Regions from separate parts of the Lysinibacillus sp. NPDC096382 genome, predicted to be linked through region 1. Evidence: riboswitches for the same ligand, from Rfam matches in the RefSeq annotation. Region 1 holds a riboswitch; each other region holds the start of a gene.
What was found. A riboswitch is a leader RNA that binds a small molecule or an ion and turns the genes downstream of it on or off. The one in region 1 is predicted to bind S-adenosylmethionine.
Positions count from the first base shown of each region.

Region 2: it holds a riboswitch for S-adenosylmethionine, as region 1 does, so the genes downstream of both, ACIQZA_RS19835 (O-acetylhomoserine aminocarboxypropyltransferase/cysteine synthase family protein) here and ACIQZA_RS22895 (bifunctional homocysteine S-methyltransferase/methylenetetrahydrofolate reductase) in region 1, are expected to answer to the same signal.
Region 3: it holds a riboswitch for S-adenosylmethionine, as region 1 does, so the genes downstream of both, ACIQZA_RS10100 (cyclase family protein) here and ACIQZA_RS22895 (bifunctional homocysteine S-methyltransferase/methylenetetrahydrofolate reductase) in region 1, are expected to answer to the same signal.
Region 4: it holds a riboswitch for S-adenosylmethionine, as region 1 does, so the genes downstream of both, ACIQZA_RS12880 (Na+/H+ antiporter NhaC family protein) here and ACIQZA_RS22895 (bifunctional homocysteine S-methyltransferase/methylenetetrahydrofolate reductase) in region 1, are expected to answer to the same signal.

Region 1 covers NZ_JBIWFC010000024.1:34,204-40,074, forward strand. Annotated here, with positions in the region: gene ACIQZA_RS22885 (methyl-accepting chemotaxis protein) at 1-917, shown strand, start outside; gene ACIQZA_RS22890 (protoporphyrinogen oxidase) at 1,184-2,572, shown strand; SAM riboswitch class I at 2,698-2,796, shown strand; gene ACIQZA_RS22895 (bifunctional homocysteine S-methyltransferase/methylenetetrahydrofolate reductase) at 3,142-4,989, shown strand; gene metH (methionine synthase) at 4,982-5,871, shown strand, end outside.
Region 2 covers NZ_JBIWFC010000017.1:75,153-81,023, reverse strand. Annotated here, with positions in the region: gene ACIQZA_RS19840 (hypothetical protein) at 461-847, opposite strand; gene ACIQZA_RS19835 (O-acetylhomoserine aminocarboxypropyltransferase/cysteine synthase family protein) at 1,202-2,503, opposite strand; SAM riboswitch class I at 2,621-2,733, opposite strand; gene ACIQZA_RS19830 (glycerol-3-phosphate acyltransferase) at 3,031-3,663, shown strand; gene ACIQZA_RS19825 (DASS family sodium-coupled anion symporter) at 4,127-5,608, shown strand; gene scpC (succinyl-CoA:acetate CoA-transferase ScpC) at 5,806-5,871, opposite strand, start outside.
Region 3 covers NZ_JBIWFC010000005.1:159,576-165,446, reverse strand. Annotated here, with positions in the region: gene ACIQZA_RS10105 (serine hydrolase domain-containing protein) at 1-923, shown strand, start outside; gene ACIQZA_RS10100 (cyclase family protein) at 1,446-2,183, opposite strand; SAM riboswitch class I at 2,283-2,388, opposite strand; gene ACIQZA_RS10095 (YuzC family spore coat inner layer protein) at 2,536-2,946, opposite strand; gene ACIQZA_RS10090 (MFS transporter) at 3,216-4,400, opposite strand; gene ACIQZA_RS10085 (winged helix-turn-helix transcriptional regulator) at 4,511-4,894, shown strand; gene ACIQZA_RS10080 (aldo/keto reductase) at 4,976-5,821, opposite strand.
Region 4 covers NZ_JBIWFC010000008.1:10,138-16,008, reverse strand. Annotated here, with positions in the region: gene ACIQZA_RS12895 (DUF2812 domain-containing protein) at 1-147, shown strand, start outside; gene ACIQZA_RS12890 (DUF3951 domain-containing protein) at 535-693, shown strand; gene ACIQZA_RS12885 (MFS transporter) at 1,086-2,291, shown strand; gene ACIQZA_RS12880 (Na+/H+ antiporter NhaC family protein) at 2,412-3,692, opposite strand; SAM riboswitch class I at 3,799-3,906, opposite strand; gene ACIQZA_RS12875 (hypothetical protein) at 4,144-4,491, opposite strand; gene crcB (fluoride efflux transporter CrcB) at 4,522-4,851, opposite strand; gene crcB (fluoride efflux transporter CrcB) at 4,848-5,210, opposite strand.

The DNA.
Region 1 (5,871 bases):
CACAATGGTATATTTGTGCGTTTCAAGATTTAACAGCGTCATTTATTGACTTGGTTGAAGAACATGTTATTCATCCAATAGATCAGCTTAATACAATTCGAGCCATTTCGAAAATTTCCAATTTTGAGCAACAATTGGTTTTAGAGGCGTTTGAGCACACAATTGAGCAACTTCATGAAAAAATGGAACATAGAAAAGAAGCGATAGAGCAAGAAATCGTAAAGTCTTCGGAAGGTCTTGCCACAATATCTCAGGAAACGAATAATTCATTTCACCGCTTAAGTGGACAATCAGAGGAAATTAAACAACTAGCGAAAAAATCACTTCAAGTGTCGACTATGGCTGAGAGTCAGGCATTAGAAGGTCGTGAACGCTTAAAGAGTCAATCGCAAAATATGAATACTATTATTTGCTCACTTGATGATATAGACGAAAATATTGCACAGTTGGCAGATATGTCAAAGGAAATGGAATCGATTATGAATGTTGTGACGAACATTGCTAATCAAACGAACTTGTTGGCTTTAAATGCGGCAATAGAAGCGGCTCGTGCTGGAGAAGCGGGTAAAGGCTTTAGTGTTGTTGCAGATGAAGTGAGAAAACTATCGATCCAAACAAAGGAATCTGTCACATCGGTAGCAACGTTACTACATAAAACGAATGAGCGGACAGATAAACTTGTCCATTCGCTTAGTAATATTCAAGAAGAGGTAGCCTCTGGTGAGGAAAATATGGTTCAAACGGAAGGGCAATTTACTAACATATTAGAAGCTATGACCGAGGCGAAAGACCAAAATGGTCGGATGGAAAAAGAAGTACAAGCAATAGCAGAAGTACTAAGTGAATTAGGTATTGCCTTTAACGAAGTGAAAAATTCAGCTGGAAAATTAGCTAGCTTTGCACAAAATTTAAATTAATGAAGAGAAAAGGAAAGAAAATTGTTGTTTCCTATTAAGGCGATACATACTTTAGGGCACAAATAACACTATATCAACTGTTAATAGATAATTTCCGAAATGGAGGTAAAAGCCTCTAGCGAATATATGTTATTTGAATATAAAAAAAATGGAGCTGTCCAATGTGTTGGATAGCTCCATTTTTGCTAAATTTGTAAAGGGTTTAACGTAATTTTCGATAAAAAAAGTTTATACTAAATAAAGAACTAAAAATAGGGGCGGTTAATATGAAAACAGTTGTTGTATTAGGTGGCGGAATTACGGGATTGTGTACGATGCATTATTTACAACGCCAAGTTCAGGAGAAAAACTTAAATGTAAAACTTGTGCTTGTTGAAAAAAATACATACCTTGGTGGCAAGCTTCACTCTGCATATGAACAAGGATTCATCATGGAAACTGGAGCAGATTCTATTGTAGCGCGTCATAAAGGTGTCATGGAGTTAGTAGAGGAACTAAATTTTGAACAAAATCTTGTATATAACGAAACAGGTATTTCGTATATTTACACAAATAATGAGCTACATGCCATCCCAGCAGACTCAACGTTCGGTATTCCTATGAGCTTACAATCTCTCGAGGAAAGTACGCTTGTATCAGAGGAAGGTAAAAAAGAAGTGTTAAAGGATTTAACAATGCCGAATGAAAGGTTTACAAAGGAAAGCTCGATTGGTGAATTTTTAACGTATTATTTAGGTGAAGAGCTTGTTCAAAACCAAATAGCACCGGTACTTGCAGGTGTATATTCTGGAGATTTAAATCAACTTTCAATTGCTTCTACTTTACCGTATTTAATCGATTACAAAAACGATTACGGTAGTATTATTAAAGGTTTCGATGCAAACAGGGAACAATTTGTGAAAGCTGCCAATAAAAAATTTATTTCATTTAAAAATGGTTTATCGTCACTAATTGATCGACTTGAAGAAACATTAACGGATGTAGAAATTATAAAAGGGATTGCTACTACTAGTGTTAAAAAGCAGGAGAATCTATACGCTGTTACGTTAGCAAACGGTAAAATGATTGAAGCGAATCATGTTGTATTGGCACTGCCAAATGAAGCGGTACAAAGCTTATTACAGGATGAATCTTTGAACGGCTATTTTGAACGATTTAATACTGCATCCGCCATTACGATTTATTTAGGATTTGATGTTCCCGATAATAGATTACCTGCAGATGGAACAGGCTATATTGTGTCACATAATTCGGATGTTATCTGTAATGCAGCAACGTGGACAAGCCGCAAGTGGAAACACACTTCAGCAGAAGGAAAATTACTTGTACGGCTTTTTTATAAGAGCATTAACCCTGAGTATGAGAAATTGCGTTTGATGTCAGATGAAGGGTTAGCAGCTGTTGCTCTAGAGGATGTAAGAAAAAGTTTAGGGATTGAGGAAAAACCAACTATTGTTGACGTGACAAAATGGATCGACCAGATGCCGAAGTACGACTTGGCACATCGTGAAGCGTTGCAAGGTCTCTTACAAGAGCTTGAGAAAAACTATCCGAACTTATCAATAGCGGGGTGCTCTTATTTCGGAGTAGGCATAGGTGCGTGTATTCAAAATGGTAAAAAAATTGGTGAGGAACTTGTAGAAAAACTATCGTAATTGTTTAATATAAATCAAAATTTTATAAATTTCGTAAAAATTATCCTTTGTTCAGTGAAATAGTCTTGACTCAATCGTTCGTAAACGATATGATTCTTTTAATTATTTAAAAAATTCATACTAAATTCTTATCAAGAGAAGCAGAGGGACTGGCCCTATGAAGCTTCAGCAACCAACTTATTGTCAGGTGCTAAATCCAGAAGACCGTGTGTCGAAGATGAGAAGGAAAACAATTACGAAACGTAAAAGCCTTCTTTTTTTGTGAAAGAAGGCTTTTTTATTTTAACTATTTTCGGCGGGTGTCCAAACATCCGCCGAAATAGAGGAACTCAGTCTAAGAACGCCACGTCCTGTGGCAACGACTGAGTGACCAACTTCATGTTGACCTAAAGCCTTCGGCGGATGTCACGGAATCGGCAAGGAGTTCTTAGAGGATAGTAGGTTAATATTATCGCATCCATGCGATAACGGCTAACTGACCTGCAGCGTGCAGGCCAAAGCACAAAGCCCAATTCAGGACGAATTATGCCGAGGCATAATTGATAGAAAAAGAAAGAGAGGTTAGTTTTATGGGATTGCTTGAAAGGTTAAAAACACATGTTCTTACAGCAGATGGTGCAATTGGTACAGTTTTATACGGCTATGGTTTGGAGTACTGTCATGAGGAAATGAATGTACAGAGACCTGAATTAATTGAAAAGATTCATAGAGAATATATAGCTGCTGGTGCCGATATTATTCAGACGAATACTTACGGAGCTAATGCCATAAAATTAGCCCGCTATGGATTAGAATCTCGTGTACAGCAGTATAATGAAGCCGCTATAACGATTGCAAAACGTGCAGCAACAGATGGTGGGCAATTTGTTTTGGGTACTATTGGGGGAATCCGTGGTATTCGAAAAAGTGATGCAACGTTAGAGGAAATTTTAGCAACCATTGATGAGCAGGCAACGGTTTTACTTGCAGGAAATCCAGATGGCCTTTTACTTGAAACCTATTATGATTTTGAAGAGCTAACAGCGACTTTATCAATGCTACGAGCTAAAACGAAATTACCGATTATTGCTCAAGTTTCTATGCATGAACCCGGAATATTACAAAATGGAATGAGCTTAAATAACGCCTTACATGAACTTGAAGCGTTAGGTGCTGATATCGTAGGTGTTAACTGTCGCTTAGGTCCTCACCATACTATCCAAGCATTTGAAGGGGTAGAGCTTCCTAAGCAGGCATTTATGTCAGCGTATCCGAACGCCTCTCTTCTTGATTTAGAGGATGGGCGTGTCGTTTATGAGTCGGAGGCTGATTATTTTGGTCGAGCAGCTGTAGAGCTTCGTGATCAAGGGGTTCGTTTAATTGGTGGCTGTTGTGGTACGACACCAAAGCATATTGCTGCAGCGAAAAAGTACTTAGAGGAGCTATCCCCGGTTGAGGAAAAGTATACAAAGCCAGAAAAAATAGAGATTGTTCGTGAGGCAGAGCCAGCAAATTATGAGCCATTACATGAAAAAGTAAAACGTGAACGCTCGGTTATTGTGGAGTTAGATACACCAAGACATTTAGAAATAGAAGGCTTTATTAAAGGCGCAAAAAAAATATATGAGGCGGGCGCGGATGTAGTCATGATGGCAGATAATTCACTCGCTTCTCCAAGGATTAGCAATGTCGCAATGGGTGCCTTACTGAAAGAAACGCACGGGATACGCCCTTTAACCCATATAACATGCCGAGATCGTAATTTAATTGGACTTCAATCACATTTAATGGGATTAAATGCACTAGGGATTCATGATGTTTTAGCGGTTACTGGAGATCCGACAAAGGTAGGCGATTTCCCAGGAGCAACTAGCGTTTATGACGTATCGTCAATGGAGCTAATCCAATTAATAAAACAGTTAAATGAAGGTGTTTCGTTCTCAGGGAAACCGCTTCGTAAAAAGGCAAATTTCTCTGTAGCGGCTGCATTTAATCCTAATGTACGTGTACTGGATCGCGCTGTCTCTCGATTAGAAAAGAAAATTGAACATGGAGCAGATTATTTTATTTCACAGCCTGTTTATACAAAGGAAAAAATCGTGGAAATTCACGAGGCGACAAAGCATTTAGAAACTCCAATTTATATAGGTATTATGCCAGTAACGAGCTATAAAAGTGCGGAGTTCTTACATCATGAAGTACCAGGCATCAAACTTTCTGATGATGCGTTAGCACGTATGAAGGCTTGTGGTGATGATAAGGAACGCGCAACACTAGAAGGAATTGCAATTGCTAAAGAATTAGTAGAAGTAGCAGCGGAATATTTCAATGGTATTTACCTCATCACACCATTTTTACGCTATGATATGACGCTAGAATTAATGAAAGTTATTGAGCAATTGGATGAAAAGAAAAAAGGGGTAAGTATAAATGGCTAAGCACATGATTGAAGAGCAACTAGAGAAACGAATATTAATTCTTGATGGCGCAATGGGAACAATGCTACAAAATGAAAATTTATCGGCAGAGGATTTTGGCGGAGAGGAATATGATGGCTGTAATGAAAATCTTGTGCTAACTAGACCAGATGTGCTTGAAAAGGTACATAGAAAATATTTAGAGGCTGGAGCAGATATTATTTGTACAAATACATTTGGGGGTACACCACTTGTATTAAATGAATATGATCTAGGTGCGAAGGCAGAAGAAATCAACAAACGTGCTGTAGAAATTGCACGCAAAGTAGTAGAGGAGTTGTCAACATCCGATTGGCCACGTTTTGTAGCGGGAGCGATGGGACCAACTACAAAAACCCTGTCGGTTACAGGTGGAATTACATTTGATGAGCTAGAGGAAAACTTTTATGTTCAAGCAAAGTCATTAATCGAAGCCGGGGCGGACGTTCTGTTGTTAGAAACTAGTCAGGATATGTTGAATGTTAAGGCGGGAACATTGGGGATATCTCGTGCTTTTAAGGCAACTGAAAAAGAGCTACCTGTGATGATATCCGGAACAATTGAACCGATGGGAACGACACTGGCCGGCCAAACAATTGATGCTTTTTACATTTCCATCGAGCATATTAAGCCATTGTCAGTTGGCTTAAACTGTGCGACTGGACCAGAGTTTATGACTGATCATATTCGTTCACTAGCAGAGCTTTCAACAGGCTATATTAGCTGTTACCCGAATGCAGGTTTACCGGATGAGGAAGGCTGCTATCATGAGTCACCTGAATCATTGTCACAAAAGCTAAAAGGCTTTGCAGAAAAGGGCTGGCTAAATATTGTCGGAGGTTGCTGCGGTACAACGCCAGCACA
Region 2 (5,871 bases), on a different contig from region 1:
TGATGTTGGTCACTCAGTCGTTGTTGTTGTTGCTGTCGCTTCGCTTTCGCACAGACAAAACCGTGTTGCTGTCGCTTCGCTTTCGCACAGATAAATTGCCACAGGACGTGGCGCTCTTAGACTGAGTTCCTTTATTTCAGCGCATGTCTTTTGTACCGAAAGCGTAGCGACAGGTACAGATGTTTGCAAACCCGCTGAAAAGAAACTTAACTACGTATTAATCTCACCAACTATAAATGTGAGAGACTTCTGTAACTGCACTTCCATTACAAATATATTTGCTGAAAGAAGTTAAAAAACAAATGCCTTTCTTCTATTATATATATGTATGTAAAGACATTCATAAAAATTGTTCTTTTGAAATATATTAATAAAAATTTTTTCTGTATATTTTCATCGTCTAATTTAAAAAGCTCATTCCCTGTAGCAGCAGAGAATGAGCCAAAAATATGAGGGATAATTAACTAGCGTTGGCTAGCAATTTATAACGATATTGTGTTAAAGCTTGTTGAACTAATCCTATTTCCTCCCACGTATAATTTGGTATTGCATACGTACGTTCAACTAATTGGAATGTACCGTATTTTAAATAATACTCTGTCGCAGGAAGAGGAATATGATTTGCTCCATAGCTTTCATAAGCTTCGAAAACTTCTTTTACTGTATAGCCTTCCTCTTTGACATAGACCATTTCATTAAAAGCAGAATGTCCAAAGTTCTCTTGCCATTTACGTTCAACTGACGCAAGTATGTTTTGAATGGACATGTTGTTCACAAACACATGACCTTCATTTAATTCATAAATAAGATAAGATGCAATGTTTTGCGCACTATACACATTTCCCATTTAAAACACTCCTTTATCATCAGTTTTGTAGAAAGAGTAGCTACTGGCTGAGTAACTACTCCTCTTCATCTATTCAAAAGTGGGGGAGCACTTATGAAACTAAATTAGTTTAAGCATTAATTGAAAACATTGGTTCTAGGTTGGTAGCCCTTCGAACACTTTTCTTATTTCCTAGTATAAAACAAGGAATTAAGAAAATCAATAATACTTATAAAATTACTAGGTATTAATTTTCAGCTTCTTCACCAAATGAGGAGAGCGGATGATGTAGCAACGTTTGACGCATTACCAAATGAGGCCTATCGAATGAGAAAATACGTAAACGCTACAACATTAGCCAATGTCCTTTATTTATTAAGCTTCTACTTTTTGTTGTGAAGCTGTTACTTGTTCAATAGCTTGTTCTAAATCTTCAATGATGTCCTCTACTGCCTCTAAACCGATGGATAAGCGAATGAGCGACTCGGTTACGCCAGTTTGGATTAGCTCTTCAGCAGATAGTTGCTGATGTGTAGTAGATGCTGGATGAATAATTAATGATTTCGCATCCCCTACATTTGCTACGTGCGAGAATAATTTCACACTATCTATTAATTTACGCCCTGCTTCACGTCCACCTTTAATACCAAATGTAAGCACTGAACCGAAGCCATTTTTTAAATATTTTTTAGCTAAATTATAGGTAGGGAAATCTTCTAAGCCGTTGTAATTTACATATTCCACAGATGGGTGGTTTCGTAAATATTCAGCTACCGCTAATGCATTTTCATTGTGTTTAGGAATACGCAAATGAAGCGTTTCTAAACCTTGTAATAAATTAAATGCTGCATCTGCACTTAATGTTGGACCAAAGTCGCGTAGTAATTGCACACGCAATTTTGTGGCGAATGCTGCCTCTGCTGTGTCAATACCATAACGTAAACCGTGATAAGAAGCATCTGGCTCAGTAAAACCTGGGAAACGGCCACGAGTCCAATCGAACTTCCCTGCATCTACTACAACGCCACCTAACGTTGTTCCGTGGCCACCAATCCATTTTGTTGCGGAATGAACAACAATATCTGCACCGTAGTCAATTGGTGTAGAGCCATATGGTGAAGCAAATGTGCTATCAATAATTAATGGCAAGCCGTTTTCATGTGCTATATTTGCTACTGCTTCAATATCTAGTACCTTTAAACTTGGGTTACCGTAAATTTCAGCGAACACGGCCTTTGTTTTATCAGTAATAGCTGCTCGGAAATTTTCTGGATTTGTTTCGTCTACAAAAATCGTTTTAATACCGTAGTTTGGTAGTGTGTTGGCGAATAAATTATAAGTACCTCCGTATAAAGAGCTACCTGCAACGATTTCATCGCCTGCCCCTACAAGATTTAAAATGGAGAATGCGATAGCTGCTGCACCAGATGAAAGTGCTACCGCTGCTGTACCGCCTTCTAATAAAGCGACGCGTTTTTCAAAAACATCTACAGTTGGGTTTGTAATTCGTGTGTAAATATTGCCGGCTTCCTCTAAGGCAAAAAGACGTTGCGCATGAGCAGTGTCTTTAAAAACGAAAGCCGTTGAGCGATATATCGGTACTGTTCGTGATCCTGTTACCGGGTCTGGCTCTTGGCCACCGTGTAACAGCAATGTTTCTGGTTTAAATTTTGTCATTGTATACCTCCAAATGGTTATTTTTTTACGATGGTACCGGAGATGAGGAGGATTTTTTTAGTAGAAAACAAAAACCCTCTTCAGCTAAGAAGAGGGTTGCGGCTGCAAGTTTTCCTCCCCTTATCTGCCAGATCCAATAAGAATCTGTAGGAATTAGCACCTTAGCAAGTTCATCACTTACTGGTTGCCGGGCATCATAGGGCCTATCCCTCCGCCGCTCTTGATAAGAGTATGAGATTCAATTTCCATCGTTGTTACACAGTATAAACATAGACTTTTTCACTGTCAATACTAAAATTTTATTTTTTCTGAAACTTCCGTCTGCTTTTTTACGTAATACGAACGCATACACTATTTTGATATTTATTGTTTTTATCACCAAAATGTGGGGTTGATTACAGTTCCGACTATGTGCTCTCCTAGGGGCGCCCAGTCTCCACTCCAATCAACTTTAGGGCATATGTTATAACAAACGTCATTCCTAACTTTTAGTGACGAGCCTATTTTATTTTGAAAGGAGAATTTTTATGATAAAAGCCGTTATTATTTTTCTTCTTGTTGGTTATTTGATTGGCTGTATTCACGGCTCTAAAGTTGCTCAGTTTTTATCTGGGGTAGATTTAAAAAAGACTGGTCATGGCAATGCAGGTGCCTCTAACGCAACACTTTCCCTTGGCTGGAAATACGGCATATTAGTTGCACTGATCGATATCAGCAAAGGCGTTGCAGCTATAAACTGTGCACATGCCTATTTAGCAGATATAACACAATTAACAGAAGTACAAGTTTGGTTCTTCACGTATATTGTAGCTGCCGGTGTCATTCTAGGTCATAATTTCCCATTTTATATGGGCTTCAATGGCGGTAAAGGAACTGCTTCAATCATAGGGATATTACTTGCGATTGATTGGACAATTGGCTTATTTGCACTCATTTTATTTGTTATTTTATCTTTCGTAACGAACTATTTAATTGTCGGTGTACTTGAGTTTTATCTCGTTTTCTGTACAGCCACATATTTATGGATTCCTGGAACAGTCCCAACGATTATAGCCCTATTACTTTTTGGTATAGCCATCATTTTACATATCGAAAATATTAAGCGATTGCTGCTAGGAACTGAGCCTAAAGTGACTTCAGCATTCAAAAAGAAAAAATAAGGATCATCACCAAAACGTGTGGTTGATTTCCGTTCCGACTGGGTGCTTTGTTGCTGCCGCTTCGCTTTCGCACAGAAAACATCCGCTGCGCTGCAGGGTCTCGGGCCAACACGATGTTGGTCACGAAGGCGTTATCACAGGATGTGATGCTTTTAGTCTTCGTTCCTCTATCGCTGATCCCCTAGGAGTCGCCCAGCCTCCACTCCAATCAACTATTTACATAGTAGACGTTTTAACAAAAGTCATCCACAACTTTTGGTGATGAATCAAAAATAATATCTTTTGGATATTTTTGTCTTTTCTATGACCGTCTATTTGCTCGCAACTGCCCATTATCGCTATAAATAGAGAGTATTTCACATACTAGTTTTTTTACAATAAATAGACAAATTAACTTTCTTAATAAAGCATTTTACTAGCCGATGTGAAAATTACAGTCATGTTTAAGAAAGGATGAAAAGGTATGTCTACTTCTGAACAAGCAAAACCAAAACGTAATTTGAAACCACTCTGGATTGGATTAGCCTTCGCTTCATTAATCATCATTACTTTTTTACCTAACAACGGTGATTTACCTGTAGCCGGACAACGCGCTTTAGCTATTTTAGCTTTTGCGGTCATCCTTTGGGTTACAGAGGCAGTATCCTACCCTGTTAGCTCTGCTATGATTATTGCTCTCGTTACAATCTTATTAGGGTTAGCTCCATCAATGGAAGATTCAACGAGAGAGCTAGGCACTTCAGATGCATTAAAATTAGCATTAAGTGGATTTAGTAATTCAGCAGTAGCACTAGTAGCCGCAGCACTTTTCCTAGCGGCAGCCATGCAGATTACCAATTTACATAAAAGACTTGCGCTATGGATTCTTTCACTCGTAGGGACAAAAACGAAAGCCATTGTATTCGGTGCTATTTTAGTATCTATTGCACTCGCATTCTTTGTCCCTTCTGCTACTGCACGTGCAGGCGCAGTTGTGCCAATACTACTTGGAATGGTAGCAGCATTTGGTTTACAACGTGATAGTCGGCTTGCTGCTCTACTTGTCATTACCTCTGTGCAAGCTGTCTCTATTTGGAATATCGGTATAAAGACGGCAGCAGCTCAAAATATGGTCGCTTTAAACTTCATCAAAGAACAGTTTGGTGTGGATATTTCTTGGGGTGCTTGGTTACTTTATGCTGCTCCCTTCTCAATCATCATGTCAGTCGCTCTATTTTTCATTATGATTACACTAATTAAGCCTGAAACAAGTAATATTGCAGGTGGTAGAGAAGTAATAAAAAAACAGCTTGCGGAACTTGGTCCATTAAAGGCTCCTGAAATTCGATTAATCATAACATCAGTAGTTTTACTATTTTTCTGGGCTGCTGAGGGCAAACTTCACCCATTCGATACGACAACTGTCACAATCGTTGCAATCGCCATTTTATTAATGCCAAAAATCGGAGTCTATTCATGGAAGCAAGTTGAACCACATATTCCTTGGGGGACAATTATCGTCTTCGCTGTAGGAATTATGCTAGGCACGGTCTTGCTTAATACAAAAGGTGCATCGTGGTTATCTGATAAAGTATTCGGTTCACTTGGTTTAGATTCTATGCCAATTCTTGCAACAATCGCGCTTGTTACTTTATTTAATATTCTTATTCATTTAGGCTTTGCGAGTGCAACAAGCTTAGCATCTGCGCTTGTACCTGTATTTATCGTTTTAGCCTCAACATTAACGACTAATGTCGATCAGGTTGGTTTCGTTATCGTACAACAATTCGTCATTAGCTTCGGCTTCCTCTTACCTATTAGCGCACCGCAAAATATGCTTGCGTATGGGACAGGAGCCTTTACAACAAAAGATTTCTTAAAATCCGGTATACCATTAACGATTATTGGATACATTCTAGTTCTTTTATTTTCTGCAACATATTGGAAATGGATTGGATTACTGTAAGGAAGCCAGGGTTTTTTTAAACAACTGAGGGGATTACCTAATCACTTCCCAGGCTTACCTTATCACTTTTCCGGTCTACCCGATTACTTCCCAGCTTACCTGATTCACTTCTCGAGGATGCTTTTGGATTTCATTTTTAACAAATTAAAAGCCTTGAAGGAACAAGTCAACTGTCCTTCAAGGCTTTTATTACTTTATTATTTCGATAAAGCTGGATTTTTCATCGTACCATTTTTTGCGTAATTCACATGCCATGAGAGCGC
Region 3 (5,871 bases), on a different contig from region 1:
TAGATGCTGAATTGGCGTTCCCTCCCGGTGAACAGTATAACTATGGAACCGTTAATTATGACGTATTGGGTTTGGTTATTGAGATTGTGTCGCGACAAAGCTATGAAGACTTTATGAGGGAACAGGTATTTCAGCCGTTAGGTCTTCACCAGACGTATGCTTATAAAGAAGATGCTCAAGCCACTGGACAGTTGGCACAGGGCTACCGTACTTCCTTTTTTATGACAACTCCATTTAAAGCTCCGGATTATGCGGGGAATAAACCCGCAGGCTACATCATTTCTAATACAAAAGATATGGCGCGTTGGATGGGTATACAGATGGGTATTGTGCAGGACATACCCGAAATATTTCACACGGTTATCGAAAAATCACATAGGGGTGATATGTCTGTTTCGGCTGTCAACGATATGCATTATGCGGCAGGCTGGTCGGTAAACGCCGACCAAACGATTATAGAACACACTGGGGGCAATCCAAATTTCAGAACCGAAGTAGCCATACTGCTAAATGAACGAACAGCCGTCTGCTTGCTGAGCAACGGTGCAAATACCAATATAAACCTGGTACTAAAAGTTAAAGATATATTAGACGGCAATCTAACTCAGTCATATGAAATAAGCGGCACACAGCTTTTGGATATCACTTTGTCGTCTATCACAATTATTCTTTGCCTATTGGCCGTTTTGTTATTTCTCTTAGGATTACGCAGAAGGAAAACGAATGAGCGGCAGCCAATGACAAAAAAGAGAATAATCGTAACAATTATTTTCCTGATCGCTACGATTGCCCTGGGTATACTGTGCTGTGCTTTAGATTGGTCAACGATACTTATTTGGCGAACATATAGTGTTCTTACAGCTTTGATTTCGTCAGCATTATTAACAGCAAGCATTACATGGTTTGTATACACTCACCGATAAAATACATTGCTCCCAAGATAAGCAAAATGTTAAGTAATTAAATTTCAATTTATCGGTATGCTTAATTTGAAAAACATAAGACACTTCGGTGTCTTTTTTAATATCATCGACAATTTTCCCAGCCAAACCTAATTACTATTACTTCCACTAACTTGTTCGTTCGGAATAAGGATTTTTAAACAACTATATTATTTTTTAAATGACTTTATTGTAAATTAAACAACAATATTATTTTTGCACAAGCGTCGTTAGGTAACATTTCTTAAAAAGACTGTTATTCAACAATCTGGCCCGATTGTGGAATAAGAAAATTATCTATCTTTATTAAAAGACCACAATAAAAAATACATCCATTATCTCAATAAAGATTTAATGGATGTATTTTTATATACAAATAAAAGTTTGATTATAAAGTTTTATTATATATAATCAAACTCAAATCCTCTAAATATAAGGTCTAGTTTTATTTTATTATACTATTTACCCTATATTAAGCGTACTTGAATCAGACCTTTTGCTATATTACGGTAATATTGCAAATGAACGGACAGGGAATCCAGATGCTTTTTCAGGCTTTGGCACGATATTGAATATAGCAGCGCCTTTTGGAGGTAGCTTATCTAAATTTTTCATAAGCTCAATTTGGTAAGTATCTTGCTCTAGCACAAAATATTCGCCGTCTAATTTTCCATTTCTACGGAAATCTGCTGCTGAATCCGTGTCAAAAGTTTCGTGGCCAATAGCACTTACTTGTCGTTCGTTGAATAAAAATTGTAACGCTTCTAATCCCCAGCCAGGAATATGATTATTGCCATCAGCGTCTTTGTTGCTGAAAGATTCTTTATCTGGCCAACGTTTACTCCAATCGGTACGGAACGCAACAAAGGTACCTGCTTCAATTTCCCCATTTTCAGCTTCAAAGTCAAGAATATCTTGAACACTTAACGTGTAGTCGTTATTTACGTCGGCTTCCTTCGATTTATCAATAACGATTAGTGGTAGTACTAGTTCTTTTAGCTCCAATTCATCTAGATAGCGTGTATCTCGCACAAAATGGATAGGTGGGTCGATATGTGTTCCGTATTGCCCTGGGAAAGTGAATTGCTGTGCAAAGAAACCATCATCATGTGAAAATAATGTTTCAAATTTAGCATCATCAAACATAAAGAAATGTGGAGAATTTGGACCAAATGTATGCGTTAAGTCTACCCATTTTTTTGATTTCAATAGTTGAATTGCTTGTAAAAGTTCGTTTGCCATACTATTTCCCTGCTTTCTTTTAATTTTTTTGAATGCAACAATAAAAAAAGAGTCCTCCTTGAAGAAGAGGACTCTCGTGCAAAGCAACTGAAGTAAGTCTTCTCATCTTTCAAGGCAGAATTTTGCCAATTGGAATTAGCACCATACCTATAGGCTGGTTGCTGAGACTTCATAGGGCCAATCCCTCCGTCTCTCTTGATAAGAAAATGCGATATAAGAATTTTCAGAAATAATGTTTACAAACACTTTAGCATATTTTTTTATAGTTTACAAGTTTGATGGGGATACAAGGTTAAAATTCATAATGATGCTAAAGGTAAAAGAAAGAGGCCCTCTTCAAAGGGCCAACTCTTCACCAACCTAAAATTAGTGTTAGCTTACAACAGCTACTTTCAGTAAATGTTATACGAAATCCATCTGGTGTATAGGTAGTTTCGAATTTTACAGTAATGCCTGTTGAGGAAATTAACTTTTCAACTTCGGTTTTATTTGATTGTTGTGCTGCGTTCATAAGATCATGTGCAAATTGCTCGGATTCATCAATTTTATCCGTAAGTAACTGTGCTTGCTGCATAATAACCTTGATCCGATTCGCGGAAGTCTTTAATTTCTTTGTATTGACGATTGGAAATGGACTTCTATTCATTGGGGTTGTCGGCATTGCTAGATGGCTGGAAGGGTGTTGAATTGTTGGTTGATTTGCCATTACCCATGCCGGATAATAATTAGGATAGACAAAATACGGATAAGGATTGTAATACAACTAAATTCCTCCTATCCTATAGCTGATACAGTATCTTATGTGCAATATAGACTTTCGGTGTTAACAGCTGATGCTTTGAAAATCATGAGCAAAATGGGCTCGAGTGGAATGAAAAAGAGTATATATCAGGTTCTTTTGGGACTCAGTTCTCGGCATTAGAATTTTTCAAGGCCTATTTTGACGATAATTTCCTTAAAATGGGATAAAAACAAGAAGGAAGCCTTATGTATGGTTAAGGCTTCCTTTCATTAATGTTATTCTAGAGAAATCTATTGTTTATTTCTATCGAAGTGTAACGATAGGAAGGTAGTAACTGCGGCAATCATCACCATACCGAATCCATATATAGGAGTATGAGCTAATGATTGGTGGCTAACAATAATTCCTCCAATGTATGATCCTAGAAAAATACCAATGTTAAAGGCCGAAATATTTAATGCTGAAGCCATTGAAATAGCTGATGGTGTATATTTTTCTGAAAGCTGAACGGCATAAAGCTGTAATCCTGGTACATTCATAAACATAAATAGCCCCATCATAAAGACCATTATTAATCCTATGATTGATGATTCTAAAAAGAAGTTGATGCCGAGTAGTGCTAATGCTAATCCTATAAAGATAATAAAGATAGAGCGTAAAGGGTTACTATTCGCAAAATGACCACCTAATGTATTTCCGATGGCAACAAAAATACCGTATACAACTAAGATCACGACAATTGCCTTTGGTGAGTAGCCCATATACTGCTCTAAAATAGGAGAAACATAGGTGTATACGACGAATGCGCCACCATACCCAATTGCAGTAATAAAGAGGATTAATAACATTCGAATATTCCCTAATACTTTACCAATATCTCGAATGGATATTGGATTACCTTTCGATAAGTGACTTGGCACAAGCAAGGCATTACTAATTAATCCAATAATACCTATGATAACTATGAAAATAAACGACATCCGCCAATCAGTTACTTGTCCAATAAAAGTTCCTAGTGGGACACCAGTCACAGTTGCTAATGTTAGTCCTGTAAACATAAAAGCTATTGCACTTGCTCGTTTATTTGGTGCCACAACATCTGCAGCTATCACAGAGGCAATGGACATAAACACACCATGTGCCAATGCCGAAATAACACGCCCAGTTAGTAGTAATGAGAATGAGGGTGCTAAGGCTGCAAGTAAATTACCGATAATAAACAGCACCATAACGAGCAGTAACACTTTTTTGCGACTAAGGCGCGATGTTAATGCTGTTAAAAGCGGTGCACCAATAGTTACACCTAGTGCATATATGGATACGGTTAAACCTGCAGTACTTAATGTTATAGTAAAATCTTTTGTAATTAATGGTAGCAGTCCGATGCTTATAAATTCTGTAGAGCCGATACCAAATGCACTGATTGCAAGTGCGAGTAATGTGAATTTAGCATTTGGCGCTTTTGTATCATTCATTCTATTAATATCTCCTTTGATTTTTTGTATAGTGTATAGTAATATTCATGCATGCTAGAAAGTTACGTAGGGTACTTTTAGTTACTTTTGAATATAACAGGGGGTTTACAATGAAAAAAGTTTATAATATTGGTGTCGAAGCCACTCTTGAAGTAATTGGGGGTAAATGGAAACCTATTATTCTTTGTCATCTTAACCACCATGGTCAGATTCGTACGAATGAATTTCGCCGATTGATTCCAGGCATTTCTCAAAAAATGCTAACAAGCCAATTACGTGAATTAGAGCAGTCTGGATTAATTAATCGTAAGGTTTTCAATCAAGTACCGCCAAAAGTTGAATATTCGTTAACACCTTATGGTCAAGAGATGGACCCTGTGCTGAACATTCTTTGCACTTGGGGTGAAAAACATATCGAAATGCTACAAGATAAAGGTGAAGATGTACTGTTAATGCAACGTGACGAAGATATCGCAATAAAGCATACATCTTAAATAGATAGGAAAGAGACTGTCTAAAAAGTTTTCTATACTAAGAAAATAAGACAGTCTCTTTCACGTTTACATAGCTATCGTTTACATGACAAAATCAAAATTAACTGGGTTTGGTCCAACACGTTGATCTAGATTCATGGCGTTAATGATCGCCATCTCTTCATTAGTTAGTGTGAAATCAAAAATATTAGCGTTTTGAATCATACGTTCTTTGCGCACAGATTTTGGAATTGTGACGATACCATTTTGAATATCCCAGCGCAAAATAACTTGAGGATTTGATTTCCCGTATTTTTCTGCTATTTTTGAAATAGTTTCATTAGCAAGAAGTCCACCTTGCATTAATGGGGCCCAAGCTTCCAGTTGTATATTGTGCTCTTCACAGAATGAACGTAGCTCAGTTTGTTGTAATCGTGGATGAAGTTCCACTTGGTTAATAACGGGTTTGATACGAGCTGTTTTCAGAAGATCTTGTAAGTGTGATACATGGAAATTACATACCCCAATAGCTTTTATTTTCCCTTGCCCGTATAAATCTTCGAGTGCTCTCCAAGCTTCTGCAAATTTATTTTTACCTGGCCAATGAATAAGATAAAGGTCTAAATAATCTAGCCCTAATTTTTCTAAGCTATCCTCGTAAGCTGCAATTGTCTCTTCATAGCTCAGGCCATCGTTCCAGACTTTAGATGTAATAAATAAATCTTCACGTTGTAAACCAGTAGATGCTAGCGCCTGTCTAATACCTTCACCAACCCCGGCTTCATTGCCATAAATAGCGGCAGTATCGATACTACGGTAACCGACCTCGATAGCATTTCTCACCATTTCTGCTGTAGCTTCATTTTCTACTTTAAATACGCCTAAACCCATTCCTGGCATTTGTAAGCCATTATTTAATGTGATTGTATCTTGTAAATGATTTATCATTTTTTTGTCCTCCGATTTTTGTTAATGCTTTGGTTGCTTTCTTATTATGC
Region 4 (5,871 bases), on a different contig from region 1:
ATGACATTTACCACTGGAACAATTCAACATATTGCGGACCAAGGATTTATATATTCCTTTGTTTTTACTGTTCCTGCAGTAATGACTTCTGGTGGAGTTTACTATCATATGTGGAAAAACCTACGATTAAAATCCAAGCATATATAAAGAACGAACAGCTGAAGCTTATCAGCTGTTTTTTCATGTTGTTGAAAATTAGTATGTCAATGAAATACAAAATGGGGGGTGATTTCCGTTGCAACTAGGGTGTTCGATGAGCCGCTTGGTCCAACATGATGTTTTATGTGCGAGATCGTAGTGCTACGAACACTAAATCACAGGTAAAATTTACTTAATGTCGAAGTAATATATGTAGAACATTAGAATATAGATAGCTAATTGCTTTTAAAATTTAAGATCATTATATTTACAAACTAGGCATGTCCAATATTTGATGACAATATAATAGTACAGTTGCCTACATTAATTGGTAATACACTTGCAAAGTAGAAAAACCATAACTTACTACTCGTTGAGAAAGGATAGGATGATGGAATGAATATTGGGAATAGCATAGCGCTTATTGTAAGTCTGATTTTTTCAAGCATTTTGGTTCGGGCAATATATCGCGTTTTTGTGAAAAAGAAAGTACCTACTATGGCGTATACACCATTTGATAATGCCATGGATGGTGGAAGTAAACATGACAATTAAGTGAGTGGTGGTTACAAACATCAAACAGTAGGGGTGCAGGCTTCATATAACTAATAGTATAAAATATGAGAATCTACTATTATTTCAATATGAGATAATAGTAGATTATTTTTCTTTTATCGATAATAAGATTTGTGAAGGAATTTTATCCTGTATTTGGTATTATTTATTCAAGGGATAGTCAATAATTTTGTGTAAATGACAATCTACCCTTTTTTTATAGATCAAAGAATGATTTTGTTTTGGGAAGGTTAACTCTTCCATTTTCGCTTTGCGTAACTTAACTTCGCTCGTGACTGATTGAAACAGTTACTTTATATGAACTCGCAGAAGATTATTATTCTAAATAATTTGTAAAAGCATACTATTCGGATTTATTTTGGGGGGATATTATGATTCATGGTTCTTGGAGAGCATTGGTATGGATTGGATTATCAGAATTATTTGCATTAAGCTTGTGGTTTAGTGCATCTGTGATTGCACCCGAATTAATTGAAATTTGGAACCTTAGCTCCAATTCAGAAGCTTGGCTTTCAGCTGCTATTCCTATTGGCTTTGTAATAGGATCATTGTTTAGTTCCTATTTTGGGGTAGCGGACCGCTTTAATTCCCGAAAGATTTTTGCGATTTCAGTTTTTCTAGGCGCAATATTAAATGTCTTACTAATTCTAGTCCATTACGCTTTTTTAGGTATTCTACTTAGAATTTTAACTGGAATAACTCTTGCCGGTGTCTATCCAATAGCAGTGAAAATTTTATCACAATGGTTTCCACAAAAACGTGGGTTTGCAATCGGAGTCTTAATAGCTGCATTAACATTAGGATCATCATTACCACATTTTGTAGTTATGTTTTTCTCTTCGTTAAATTGGAAACTCGTGATAATTAGTACTTCAGGATTGGCTTTATTATCGGCTATAATAGTTACTTATATTTTAGAAGATGCACCGATTGTACCCAATAAATCGCCTTTCTCTTTAAAATTAATAAAAAAAGTTGTTTTGAATAAACCGGTAATGCTTGCGAACTACGGTTATTTCGGGCATATGTGGGAATTGTATGCGATGTGGACATGGCTTCCAGCTTTTTTGACAGCTAGTTTTTTAACTTATTCACCAGAAATTCCTCATTGGTTTATTGCATTATCCTCCTTTATTTCAATAGGAATTGCTGGAGGGATTGGTTGTGTGATAGGAGGACTAATCTCGGATAAAATCGGAAGAGCCAATTTAACGATTATTTCTATGTTTATTAGTGCTATCTGTTCGCTAGTAATAGGTTTTACATTTGGGCAGTATATTTGGTTAACGTTAATAATCTCCATGATTTGGGGGATGTCTATCATATCTGATTCCGCCCAATTTTCTGCTGCAGTTTCAGAAATAGCCGATGTTGATTATGTAGGTACAGCCCTTACTTTTCAAATGTGTATTGGTTTCTTACTTACTATATTTTCAATAAACCTAATCCCGATTATACAGAGGATCATAGGTTGGGAGTGGGTCTTTACAATATTAGCGATTGGACCTATTCTTGGAATTGGATTTATGGTCAAATATAGACGTTACGAAGTACTAATGAGAAAGTGTAATTTGTAACTTTTAGGTATTATCTCTATCACAAAAAAATGAATAGCCTCAAAAAAATCCAATTGTTTTGATTATTTCAAAACAATTGGAATAATTTAGTGGTAAATCAATGTTTTTTAAGTATGAAGCTTAGGCTTTCTTTCCTTTCGGGTATCCGATGAGGATAGCGATGGTTCCGCAAATTCCTATAAGAACTGGATAGAAAGAGTATTGTAACATGCTCACTGGTGAAATTCCGGCTACACTTGCGGCTGCCAGGAATTGGGCTCCGTATGGTAGAAGGCCTTGAATCGTACAGGAGAAAATATCTAATATACTTGCGGACTTTCTTGGCTCAATCTCATACTGTTCAGCAATATTTTTTGCAAGCGGACCAGCAATTAAAATAGCAATCGTGTTATTGGCCGTCGATAAATTAGTTAGGCCTACAAGACCGGCAATACCAAATTCAGCACCTTTTTTCGATTTAATTCTTTTTGTTGCAAGGTGAAGTAGAAAATCAATCCCTCCGTTAAACTTTATAACCTCCACCATTCCAGCTATTAATATCGCAAGGAATGCCATTTCATACATGCCTGACATTCCTTCGCCGATCTTTTGAAAAAGGCTCATTAAATGATAGCTGCCATCCGCTAAGCCAACAGCCCCGGCGAGAACAATCCCAGATGCCAGAACAAGGAAAACATTCATTCCAGCTAACGCTAAAATAATGACCAAAACATAGGGAACAATTTTTACCCAACTATAGCTTAAATGCTCCACTTGTGCAGTTTCACCCATTGTAATGAACCCTAAAATAAGGCTCGTTACAATAGCTGCCGGCAACACAATCCAAAAATTCACCTTAAATTTATCCTTCATTTGTGCACCTTGTGAACGAACGGCAGTAATGGTTGTATCTGAAATAAAAGATAAATTATCGCCAAACATTGAACCGCCAACAATTGCTGCCATTACTAAAGCTATGGAAAGCTCGATATGCTCGCTTATGCCAACTCCAATTGGCGCTAGCGCAACAATCGTCCCCACCGATGTACCCATTGATAGGGAAATAAAGCAGGCAATGATGAATAAGCCTACGACAAGCAGATTTGGCGGAACGACCGATAAAGCAAAGTTTACAGTGGAATCCACTGCCCCCATGCCTTTTGCTACCGCTGAAAAGGCCCCAGCCAAAAGAAAAATAACAACCATCAGCATGACATTTAAATTTCCTGCGCCTTTGCAAAAAATATCAACCTTTTGCGCAAACGATTCTTTTCGATTCATCGCTAAAGCGACAGCGCCTGAAATGGAAATGGCTACAATAACAGGGAAGGCGTAAAAATCACCTGTAATAACCCCTGAACCAATAAATAAAATCAAAAAAACAACAAATGGGATCAGCGCCCATGGATTCTCTTTCTTCATGTCTACCTCCAAAAATAAAATTGGACACGTCTTTTGTCCATTCTTTTTACGAAAAAAGGCCTCTTCTTGTATCAACAAGAAGAGGCCTTATATCTATAAAACACTCCTCTTATCTATCAAGCCTTTGCCTGCTGGATTTGGCACAGTAACTTAAATCATAAGTTCCGCTGCCGAGATTTCATCGGGCCAGTCCCTCCATCTCTCTTGATAAGAAGCAAATATATTATTTTTTTTCACAATAATAAATATTATAATAAAAAGTCGATATTTGCAACATATTTTTAATCAAGCTTGATTAAAAGCTATATTAATTAAGGAGATTGAACAAGTAAGAGGATAGGAAAGTGTGAATTTTTGGTGCCGCTATTGAAGGCTTTAATAGTCTAACGCAGCACAATTTGATTTAACAACTAAAAAGGGAAAAAGAAGGCGCCCTTAAAAGTAGGGGCGCCTAAAACATTTGTGGTAAAAATTCCGTCATAAAGCGTTGATTTTTACGTAGCCATATTTTTAAAATCATACGATGTGTTAGGAGGCGTTGTCTTTTTTGTGGTCTAGCCTTTGCCTCTATTAAACTTTGTAGTAGAGTACATGTTTCTGTTGCAAATGCTTGAGGGTCAACTAGGACGTCAAGCTTATAATCAATTAATTGTACCGCCTGTACCTTTGCAAGTAATTGTGCAAAGCGTGTATTCATTTCTGGAAAGTTTTCTTCTAGTTCTAGGTCGATTAAACTATATAGTGTTTGTTCAATGTCAGCTTCGAGTGCTTGTAATTGTTTAATGGATGGCTGTGTCAAAAAATCACCTCTAGTTTTTTAAAAATGCGGCTACACAAGGTAAAAGCCAAGAGCAGCGAAAAGTAAACCGAATAAAACGGTAATGCCTATATAAACAATCGCTTGTCTCCATTTTTGCTGCTCTAAGAGCGTCAAACATTCAAAACCGAATGTCGAAAAAGTCGTATAGGCTCCTAAAAAACCAATCCCTATAAAATGCCAAATCCAATCACTTGGATGTAGCGCAAATAAAAAGCCAAGCGCAAAAGACCCCGTTATATTAATAAAAAATGTTGCCCATGGGTATGTATGGACAATCAATTTTCCTAGATAAAATCGTGTTAGTGCACCCAAAAATCCACCGATGCCAATAATTATCATACGATGCGCCCCTTTGCTAGTTTAAATCCTAGCCATGCACAAGCTAAACCGCCAAAAACACTTGCTAAAATATAAAGAACGGCTTGGAGCCATTTACTATCCTGCAAAAGTAATAGTGTTTCTAAAGAAAATGTCGAAAAGGTTGTAAAGGCACCAAAAAAGCCAGTACCAATTCCTATAATAACAGGCGTTCGCTTTGTAAACGTAGTAAATAGCCACGCTAAACAAAAGCAGCCAATTAAGTTCATACAAAGTGTCGCAAATGGAAAACCACCGTTATTTGAAAGTGCTAGACCAAGGCTATATCGACAGATGGCACCCAAAAATCCGCCAATTCCAACAGCTAAAAATGATTTCAAAGTAAAGACTCCTTACTAAAATGTCTATATTAAAAAGTGTATCATGTGAACACCATTTTAGATATTTTTCTATAGATATATAGAAAATATCACCGTTTTACGATTTTTATTTTTCCTTCCAAAATACTTCGTAGTTAATGTCCATGTCCATATATCATAACAAAATTTTAGTTCTAAATAAGAAACTCTTTAGTATTTCAAACACTATTACAACGTTCAATTGAAATCCGACAACGGTTAATCCGTTGACAGAAAACCCGCTAACGGAAAAAAACAATTATACAAAAATAATAATAACGATAGAGCTGATGCCTTGAAAAGCGCACAGTAAAGTTCAAAACAATAAACGATGTTTCAGTTTGGCGTTCGTGTCTCTTCTATTCAACTTTCACCGATGGATGTTGGCGTAGCAAAGATGGATTTTGGAAAGCAGGGGACAGTCTCCGTGTTTACTATTCTTTAATTTTATTGGGAGGATGGGCGATAAATTAACGTTAGGTGATAAGTTAAAAATGTAGGGTGATAAATTAAAGTTAAGCGATAAATTTAAAAATTTGGGTGATAAATCTAAAAATTGTTCCGATCAATTGCTGGAAGCCCCTTTCGAACTAGATTTGTTTGTTTAGGGTCTTCTAGAATTGAAAAATTTGTATTTAACACA